DNA from 3 places in the Phaeospirillum tilakii genome. Region 3 is predicted to be linked to each of the others. Evidence: riboswitches for the same ligand, from Rfam matches in the RefSeq annotation. Region 3 holds a riboswitch; each other region holds the start of a gene.
What was found. Region 3 has a riboswitch for cobalamin ahead of ACFSNB_RS07930 (energy-coupling factor ABC transporter permease). Riboswitches for the same ligand answer to the same signal wherever they lie in the genome.
Positions count from the first base shown of each region.

Region 1: another riboswitch for cobalamin. It lies ahead of cbpA (modified peptide precursor CbpA); the one in region 3 lies ahead of ACFSNB_RS07930 (energy-coupling factor ABC transporter permease).
Region 2: another riboswitch for cobalamin. It lies ahead of ACFSNB_RS02030 (TonB-dependent receptor family protein); the one in region 3 lies ahead of ACFSNB_RS07930 (energy-coupling factor ABC transporter permease).

Region 1 covers NZ_JBHUIY010000019.1:59,516-62,784, forward strand. Annotated here, with positions in the region: gene ACFSNB_RS10895 (MMPL family transporter) at 1-1,030, opposite strand, end outside; cobalamin riboswitch at 1,233-1,367, shown strand; gene cbpA (modified peptide precursor CbpA) at 1,481-1,600, shown strand; gene cbpB (peptide-modifying radical SAM enzyme CbpB) at 1,597-2,991, shown strand; gene ACFSNB_RS10910 (PAS domain-containing transcriptional regulator) at 3,102-3,269, shown strand, end outside.
Region 2 covers NZ_JBHUIY010000002.1:207,792-211,060, forward strand. Annotated here, with positions in the region: gene ACFSNB_RS02025 (adenosylcobinamide amidohydrolase) at 1-571, opposite strand, end outside; cobalamin riboswitch at 671-879, shown strand; gene ACFSNB_RS02030 (TonB-dependent receptor family protein) at 1,168-3,186, shown strand; gene ACFSNB_RS02035 (ABC transporter substrate-binding protein) at 3,261-3,269, shown strand, end outside.
Region 3 covers NZ_JBHUIY010000012.1:64,377-67,645, reverse strand. Annotated here, with positions in the region: gene ACFSNB_RS07940 (stimulus-sensing domain-containing protein) at 1-917, opposite strand, end outside; gene ACFSNB_RS07935 (response regulator transcription factor) at 921-1,619, opposite strand; cobalamin riboswitch at 1,696-1,918, shown strand; gene ACFSNB_RS07930 (energy-coupling factor ABC transporter permease) at 2,009-2,662, shown strand; gene ACFSNB_RS07925 (energy-coupling factor ABC transporter substrate-binding protein) at 2,659-2,934, shown strand; gene cbiQ (cobalt ECF transporter T component CbiQ) at 2,931-3,269, shown strand, end outside.

The DNA of each region.
Region 1 (3,269 bases), on a different contig from region 3:
AATCGACCGCGATGCCGACGAACATCACCGCGAAGGCGACCGAGATCGGATTGAGGCTGCCGACGGTGGCGGCGGCGAAGGCGGCGGTGGCGACCAGCCCGACCGCGAGGCTGATCATGATCGCCGCCACCACCCGGAACGACCGCACGCCCCAGAACAGCAGCACCAGCACCGCCAGCAGCGACAGCGGCGCCGACAGGCCGACCCCTTCGGTGACGGTGGCGAAATTGGCGTCGGTCAGCGCCACCGAGCCGGTCAGGCGCAGGCGGTAGCCCTGGTCGGGGGTGACCCCGGCGGCGGCGGCGGCGGCATGGATCGCGGCGGTGCCGGCGGCGCCGCTTTGGAGTTCGGCATGGTCGAGCCGGACCTGGACCAGCAGCACCCGGCTGGGGGTGTCGCGCCCGGGGCCGGCGGCGGCGAGGCTCTGCCAGTCGGCCGGCTCGGCGGCGCGGCCCTCGGCCAGCGCACCGGCGGCGCGGTCGAGCCGTTGCAGCAGCGGTTCGACCTCCTCGGCCGCCGCCTGATGGCGGGCGACGCCCTCGAGGATCATCTGGGTGGCGCCGACCAGCCCGCGCAGCGACGGATCGCGCGCCACGGTGCCGAGCAGCGGCTGGGCCGCCATCAGCCGGTCGGACAGCGCCGACAGCTCGGTCGGCGACAGGAACATCAGGCCGTAGCGGCGGAAGAACACTTCCTCGGCCGGGCGGGACACCGAGCGGATCGCCGGATCATGGCGGGCCTCCAGCGCGGCGGCCAGCCGTTCGACCCCTTCCTCCGCCGCCTCGGGGGTGGCTGCGTCGAGCACCACCACCAGCCGGTCGAGGGTGTGGGGGAAGGCGGCATCGATCGTCGCCTCGGCCTGGCGGAACGGCAGATCGCCGGCGATCAGCTTGGATTCGTCGGTGTCGAGGGAGAGATGGGTGGCGGCGTAATAGCCGAGCCCGGCCGTCGCCAGCAGGGCGACCGTCACCACCGCCCAGGCATGACGCCAGCACCAATCCACCAGGAAGACCGCGAGACGCCGGGCCATGATCTTGTCCAGTCCTGAACTGTTCCTTGGAAAAACGAAACGCGCCCTGCGGCGCGAGCGGGACTGTGCCCCGGAACGACCCCACAGGGCAAGGGGATGATCGCGCCCCTCCCATGCGTCGCTTTCGGCCCTGCCGGACGGGGCGCCGCCGGGCTTGACGCCCCCCGCCCCGCTGGCGTAAACGGGCTCAGTCCAACATCCCGGAACACGGTGCAACTCCGTGGCGGTCCCGCCGCTGTAATCGGGGACACGGACCACTGGGGCGGAAAACGCCCGGCCACTGGCGGCCAACCGCCGGGAAGGCGTGGTGCCGTGGCTGATCCGAGAGCCAGAAGACCTGTTGGGCCTCATCAAGAGTCTCGGGGCGGAATCCGATGGAAAAGGGTTTCGGCAAAGGGTCCGTCATGGCCCGGCGCCGTCGCCCCGACCAACGTGGAGTCCGTGAAGGCCATGACCAGAACCGATCAGAAGACCACCCGTCCGGCGGTGATCGCCAGCCGCAAGAGCTGCGACGCCGAAGGCACCGGCCTGTCCCATTACGTGCTGATGGACAAGCAGGTGAAGCGTTGAGCCTCGTCACCGAGGTGAAGGGGGGAGCGGCGGGGGCCGCTCTTCCCGACGGGCTGGACTGGTTCGACATCGGCCATCCCGACTACACCGCGCTGATCGACGCCGACACCGCCTTCTGGTCGCTGGTGCGCAAGGACCAGACCGGGGCGGTGATCGAGGACGGCGCCCTGCTGGCGCAGTGGCACGCCAAGCGCGATTCGTTCGCCCAGGAAATGGACATGCTGCGCTTCCATCTGAAGCCGTCGGCGGTCTATTTCAATCCGACCGAACGCTGCAACCTCGATTGCGCCTATTGCTACATTCCGGGCGAGATGCGCAAGGGCGGCCAGCAGATGAGCAAGGAGACCCTGCTCGACGCGATGGCCCGGCTCGACGCCTATTTCAGCCGCACCCTGCCGCCCGACCGCAAGCCGCAGATCATCTTCCACGGCGCCGAGCCGATGCTGGCGCGCGAGGCGATGTTCGCCGCGATCGAGCAGTACCGCGACCGCTTCCGCTTCGGGGTGCAGACCAACGCCACCCTGCTCGACGACGAGGCGGTGGCGTTCCTGACCGGCCAGGGCTGCGGCATCGGCCTGTCGCTCGACGCCCCGGTGCAGGATGTCGCCGACCTGTCGCGCAAGCGCTGGAACGGCGACAGCGTGTTCGATTCGACCCTGCGGGCGATCGACCGGCTGCGCGGCTATCCCGGCTTCAACGTGATCTGCACGATGAACCGCCAGAACGTCGATCAGCTGACCGCGATGGTCGAGTTCCTCCACGCCCGCGAAGTGCCGGCCTGCATGCTGAACTTCGTCCGCTGCACCCAGCAGGGCGGCAGGGATTCGTGGGTCGAGGACGCGGTGGTGGCCAAGGCCTTCACCGCCGCGCTCGACCGCACCCATCAGCTCTACCGCGAGACCGGCCGCAAGCTGGTGGTGGCGAACTTCGCCAACATCCTGATCTCGATCCTGGCCCCCACCGCGCGGCGGCTGATGTGCGACATCTCCCCCTGCGGCGGCGGGCGCAGCTTCTTCGCCCTGGTCCCCGACGGCACCCTGTTCCCGTGCAGCGAGTTCATCGGCCTGCCCGAGTTCGCCGGCGGCAACCTGTTCCAGGACCGGATCGAGGACGTGCTGGAGACCGCGCCGTTCAAGAAGGTGTCCGAGCGCAAGGTCGAGGACATCGCCAAGTGCGCGATCTGTCCGGTGCGCCATTTCTGCGGCTCGCCCTGTCCGGCCGAGGCGCACGAGGCCAATGGCGGCATGAACCAGATCGGCGCCTATTGCGACGCCTATCTGGAACAGGCCCGCTACGCCTTCCGCCTGATCGCCGACGGCATCGAGGGCGATTACCTGTGGGATGGCTGGGACGAAGGGACCGAAACCACCTTCGCCTTTGGCGCCTGTTGACGCCGGCTCCGCCGCCCGGGATCCCCCCGGGCGGCGGAAGCCACCCGACGGGGTAGGCAAGACCCGGCAAAGCGGCTATGCTGACCGCCTCAGCCCTGGTCCCGGCGCCGATGCCCCCTCCCCCCGTTTTTCCTCCCGATCCCGGCGGCAGTTTCGAATACCGCCTGCAACGCACCCCGGTCGGCGTGGTGGTGCTCGATGCCGAACGGCGGATCCTGTCGGCCAACCCGCTGGCGCGCCAGTTGCTCGGCCGCGACCGCACGCTGCCGTTCGGGCGC
Region 2 (3,269 bases), on a different contig from region 3:
GGCCGGCGAACGGGCAGGGCGCCGCTGCCGGCGGGCAGGCGAGCAGGATGCAGTCGGTGCCGGTGCCGACGATGCGGCCGTCCTCGGCCAGCAGGGCGGCGGTGCGGGCCTGGGCGGCCAGGGCCAGCGCCTCCAGCAGGGCGCCGTCGCTGAGCGGCCGGGTCAGCGCCGCCAGCAGGTTGATGGTGCCGACCGGGGCGGGCGGCGGCGGCATCACCGGGCGGGGGTGGCCGGCGGAATCGAGCACCGCGCCGTTGGTCAGGCCGAGAGTCACCAGTACCTCGGCGCGGTCGGGGCCGGTGCCGGCGGCGGCGCGGTGGTGGCGGTCGAGCGCCCGCGCCGTCATCATCCCGGCGGCGCCGTCCAGCCCCGCTTCCGCCAGCCGGCGGTCGAGCAGGTCGAGCGGATCGACCCCGAGCGGCAGGTCGGCATCGACCACTTCCAGCCACGCCACGCAGGCGGTGGAGGTCAGGCCGGGGCGGTTGAGGCTCCAGCCGGCCAGCCGCCACGGGGCGGGGAAGCGGGCGATCAGCCAGCCGGGGCGGGTTTCGAGGGTGAACAGCGGTTCCATCGCCGGGGCGTTTCGCACGGGTCGGGGGGAGAGGGCAAGCCCCGGTGTCGGGCGGGCGGGCGGCGGAAAACCGGCTTGACCGGCGGGGACGGCTGTTTCATCTTCGGCGCACATGCTGGTTCCCCGGTTCGCACCGGGGAGGCAAGAGGGAACACGGTGCCGGCCCCGCGCGGGTCGCAATCCGTGACTGTCCCCGCAACTGTGAGCGGCGAGTCCGCGTCCATCATGGCCACTGGGAAACTGGGAAGGCCGGGCGCTTCGGGCGATGACCCGCGAGTCAGGAGACCTGCCAGCACGGTCACCCAACCGGTGGGCGGTGGACCCATACGGAGCGGCCTTTCGCAGCGGTGACGTCGACGCCGAGACGAAGGCCGTGCCGGGATTCCCCCCGTCATGACCCGAGCGATGTTGTGCCGGTTCCCCTGGTGCCTGTCGGCGCCGGCCGGGATCGGGTCGGGGCCGATTCGTCATGGCCTTCCGATCGGTTTTCGTTTCCACGCGCCGTCCGGCCTTGCCGGGGCGCGAACGCAGGAGCGTGACCGATGGGAGCTTGCGGACATTCCGCGCGCCGGGGGGGACCCGGCCTGACCTTTTTGTTGACCCTGGCCGCGATCGGCGCCGGACCGGCCGCCCAGGCCGCCGGGACCACGGCCGCCGACCCGCTGCCCGAGACGCTGGTGACCGCCAGCCGGCTGGGCGAGGGCATCACCGGAGCCTCGACCACGGTGATCACCGCCGACGAGATCGAACGCTCGCCCGGGCAGAGTCTGGCCGACATCCTCGGCCGGGTGCCGGGGATCCAGGTGCAGACGATGTTCGGCGGGGTCAACGGCAGCGGCGCCTCGGTCGACATGCGCGGCTTCGGTGCCACCGCGACCGGCAACACCCTGATCCTGGTCAATGGCCGCCGTCTCAACGACGTCGATCTGTCCTCGGTCGATCTGTCGGCGATCCAGCGTTCCAACATCGAACGGATCGAGATCACCCGGGGCAATGCCGGGGCGGTGCTGTATGGCGACGGCGCGGTCGGCGGCGTGATCAACATCGTCACCAAGAACGGCGCCAATACCCCGGATTCGGCGCGGATCGAGGGGGCGATCGGCTCGCTCGGCTATCGCGAGACCAATGCCGGGGTCAACAAGCGGATCGGCGACACCGCGCTGTCGGTCGCCGGCAGCCAGATCACCTCGGACGGCTATCGCGACAACAACGCCCTCAAACAGCGCAGCATCTCGGGCGAGGTGCGGCAAAGCCTCGACGGCGGCGAGCTGTATCTCAATCTCGGCGCCGACGACCAGCATCTCGGCCTGCCGGGTGGGGTCAATCAGACCAATTATGCCCGTGGCCTGCGGCGCGGCACCACCTCGCCCTACGACCATGCCGAGAAGCGCGGGGTCAACGCCGCGCTGGGCGGCAGTTTCGACGTCGCTTCCGGCCTCGAACTGGTGGTCGATGGCGGGGTGCGGCACAAGGAGCAGGAGGACGCCTTCTTCAGCAGCTGGGGCAGCGTCTACGACACCTACAACGAGCGCCAGCTGACCACCCTGTCCTTCACCCCCCGGCTCAATGGCGAGGGCAGCCTGGCCGGCCTGCCCAACCGGCTGACCGCCGGCCTCGATTACAGCTATTCCCTCTATGATTCGCGGCGGATGTGGCATCAGGGCAACCGTCCGTTCCACACCTACCACCTGCGCCAGCACAACGTGGCCGAATACCTCCAGGACACCCTGTCGGTCCGTCCCGACACCGACCTGTCGTTCGGCGCCCGGGTCGAGCATGTGATGCTGTCGGCGGTCGATCGCTACAACCCCGACAACGCCTCGGCCAGTTGGGCGATCACCCCGGGCGGCAACCCGCTGTCGGACAGCGACACCCAATACGCCCTGCATCTCGGCCTCGACCATCGCCTGACCGAGCAACTGGCTTTGTTCGGCCGGCTCGGCCGCAGCCTGCGCCTGCCCAATGTCGATGAACGGGTCGGTTCGACCGCCTGGGGCTCGGGCACCAATTTCGCCCTCAAGGCCCAGACCTCGCGCGACCTCGAACTCGGCCTGCGCGGCCAGCACGGCCGGTTCGGCTGGCAGGGCAGCGGCTACGTGATGGAGCTGCGCGACGAACTGCATTACGACCCGATCAGCGGGGTCAACCGCAACCTCGACCCGACCCGGCGCTATGGCGGCGAGGCGACCGCGACCTACCGCCTGACCCCCGAACTGCGGCTGAAGGGCGGCCTCGCTTATACCGAAGCCAAATTCACCGCCGGCGTGTACAAGGACAAGGACGTGCCGCTGGTGTCGCGCTGGACCAGTTCCGCCGGGCTGTCGTGGGACGCGTGGGAGAAGTACGTGGTGGTCGATCTCGACGCCCGCTATGTCGGCGATCGCCGCGCCGACAACGACCAGAGCAATTTCCAGCCGCTGATCGGTTCGCATACCGTGGTCGATCTGCGGGTCGGCGGCGAGCTGGCGCCGGTCACCTGGTCGTTCGCGGTGCAGAATTTGTTCGACCAGAGCTATTACGACTACGCGATCGCCAGCAGCACGACCTATGGCGCGGCCAACGCCTACCCCCTGCCGGGGCGGACGGTGGTCGGCCGGCTCGGCCTGTCGTTTTAACAGCAGGGGTCCGGGGCCTTGCGGCCCCGGCGGGGGCAGGGCGGCGCCCTGCAAGGCGGTCGAGGATACGAACGATGCGTTTG
Region 3 (3,269 bases):
GCCACCGACAGCTCGCCGATCTCGTCGCCGCGCCGGGACAGATCGGGGATCAGCGCGGCGCGGCCCTGGCCATGGCGCACCCGCTCCGCCGCCAAGGCGAGGCGGCGCACCGGGCGGGCGATGGTGCCGGCGAGATAGAGCGACAGCCCGACCGTCAGCGCCAGCGACAGCAGGAAGGCCTGGAAGATGGCGAGGCGGATCTGGAACAGCGAGCGGGCGATGCCGTTGCCCTCGGCGCTGATCAGCACCGCGCCGCGCACCTGCTTGTAGCGTTGGACCGGCACCGCCACCGACAGCACCAGCCCGCCGCCCTTGCGGGTGCGGACCTGGGCGCCGCTGCGGCCCTCCAGCGCGGTCGCCACCTCGATGAAATCGCTGGCCCGCGCCCGGGGCGGATCAAGATAGAGCGGCAAGGCGCGGTCGAACCGCATCCAGTGGGCCAGCCGTTCCCAGCCGATGCGCAGGGTGTCGAACCAATGCGGATCATGCGGCGGCGGCAGCAGCTCGACATGGACCAGCCCGACCGCGCCGAAGCGGAAGCGCGAATCCGCCACCAGCTCGCCGCCGGCGCCGAACAGCCGCACCCGCAGCCGGGCCGGCTCGGCCAGCCGGCGCACCATCTGCCGCGCGGTCTCGGCATTGAATTCGAGGCCCTCGCCCTCGCCCTCGATCAGCGCGCCCTCGCCGACGGCGGCGGCGACCATCTGCGCCTGGGTGGCGAGGCCGTCGAGTTCGGAGCGGATCAGCCCCTGCTTGTAGCGGTCGAGATAGAGCAGTCCGCCCACCAGCACCACCGGGGCCAGCAGGTTGACGGCGAGGATGCGGCGGGTCAGCGGCGAGGCCAGCAGCCGCCAGCGCGGCCAGCGGCGGCGGGGCGGCCCCTCGGCCGGACCGGCGACGGCCGGCGCGGTCTTCACGCCCTATTCCTCGCGGTAGCGATAGCCGACCCCATACAGGGTTTCGATCTGGGCGAACGACTCGTCGACCTCGCGGAACTTCTTGCGCAGCCGTTTGACGTGGCTGTCGATGGTGCGGTCGTCGACATAGATCGATTCGCCATAGGCGGCATCGATCAGCTGGTCGCGGCTCTTGACGTGGCCGGGGCGGATCGCCAGCGCCTTCAGCAACAGGAACTCGGTGACGGTCAGATCGACGCCGTGACCGTTCCAGGTGCAGGCATGGCGGGCGGAATCGAGCAGCAGCGGCCCCCGGGTGATCACCTCGCTCACCGCCTCGGCCCCGCCGGCGGCGTTGGCCTCGATCCGGCGGATCAGGGCGCGGATCCGTTCGATCAGCAGCTTTTGCGAGAACGGCTTCTTGATGTAATCGTCGGCCCCCATCCTGAGGCCGAGCAGTTCGTCGATCTCGTCGTCCTTGGAAGTGAGGAAGATCACCGGCAGCGACGATTGGCGGCGCAGCCGCTGCAACAGCTCCATCCCATCCATCCGCGGCATCTTGATGTCGAGCAAAGCGAGATCGGGCGGCTGGGCGGTCAGCCCGCGCAACGCCTCGGCCCCGTCGGTGTAGGTGCGCACCTTGAAGCCCTCGGCTTCCAGCGCCATCGACACCGAGGTCAGGATGTTGCGGTCGTCATCGACCATCGCGATGGTATGGGTCAAGGGGGGAAAACTCCGTCACTGCCGTGCCGGGCAGGATAGCAGGATGGTCGAGGTTTGCATCGGGATCGTGGCGAAATTATAGTTGGGGGACGATGGTTCCCCGCCGGCCGCCGCCGACGGGGTGAAAATGGGAACGCGGTGCGGCCCGGCCTGGGCCAAATCCGCGACTGCCCCCGCAACTGTAGGCGGAGAGGCACGGGTCCCCCTCAAGCCACTGGCCCCCGCGCGGGGGGCTGGGAAGGCCGGACCGGTGCCGACGACCCGCAAGTCAGGAGACCTGCCATCGCGAGAGTCGCCGTGAGCCTGCCGGACGGGGTGTGCCGGGAGGTCGAACAGAATTCCGTTTCGCGGCGGCATTTTGCCCTCTCGACGAACGGAGTCCGTCCCGAATGCATATCATGGAAGGTTTTTTGCCGGCGCCGCACGCGCTGGCCTGGAGCGCCGCCGCCGCGCCCTTCGTCGCCGCCGGCGCCTGGAAGCTCAAGCGGATCGTCACCGACCACCCCGAGGCGCGGCTGCAACTCGCCGCCGCCGGGGGCTTCGCCTTCGTGCTGTCGGCGCTGAAGCTGCCGAGCGTCACCGGCTCCTGCTCGCATCCGACCGGCACCGGGCTCGGCACCGTGCTGTTCGGCCCGTCGGTGATGGCGGTGCTGGGCGGCATCGTCCTGCTGTTCCAGGCCCTGCTGCTGGCCCATGGCGGCCTGACCACGCTCGGCGCCAACATCATGTCGATGGCGGTGGCCGGGCCGTGGGTGGCCTTCGCGGTGTGGAAGGGCTCGAACGCCCTCGGCCTGCCGGCGGCGGTGGGGATCGCCCTGGCCGCCGCGCTGGGCGACCTCGCCACCTATCTGGTCACCTCGGCCCAGTTGGCGCTGGCCTTCCCCGACCCGGTATCGGGCTTTGCCGGGGCCTACCTCAAGTTCGCCGGCATCTTCGCCCTGACCCAGGTGCCGCTGGCGGTGGCCGAGGGGCTGGTGACGGTGGTGGTGATCAATGCCCTGGCCGGTCGCGGCCTGGTGCCGGGTGTGGGAGACAAGGCATGAGCGCGCGCCTCAATCTGTTGCTGCTGGGCCTCGCCGCCCTGATCGTCGCCGCCCCGCTGGTGCTGCATCCCGGCACCGAATACAGCGGCACCGACGATGCCGCCCGTGACGCGGTGGCCACCGTCGCCCCGTCCTATACCCCGTGGGCCGAGCCGCTGTGGGAGCCGCCGGGCAAGGAGATGGAAAGCCTGCTGTTCGCCGTGCAGGCGGCAATCGGCGCGGGGCTGGTCGGCTATGCCATCGGCCGCCGCCAGGGAAGCCGCGCGAAGTGAGTCTGACGATCGACCGGCTGGCGAGCGCCAGCCGGTGGCGCCAGCGTGGGCTGGGGGAGAAGAGTCTGCTCGCCCTCGGCCTGCTCGCGCTGACGCTGGCCCTGCCGCCCTGGCCGGCGGCGGGGCTGGTGCTGGCGATCGCCTGGACGGCGGCGCTGGCTGGCGCCCGGGTGCCGCCCGGGGCGTGGCTGCGGCTGGTGGCGGCGCCGTTCGGCTTCGCCCTCACCGCCACCGCCGCGCTGGCGGTGCAGATCGGCCCCAACGGCATCGCCCTCGCCGCCGATGGCGGGCGCGCCGCCCTGCTCGCCTTGCTGCGGGCAAGCGCGGCGCTGTCC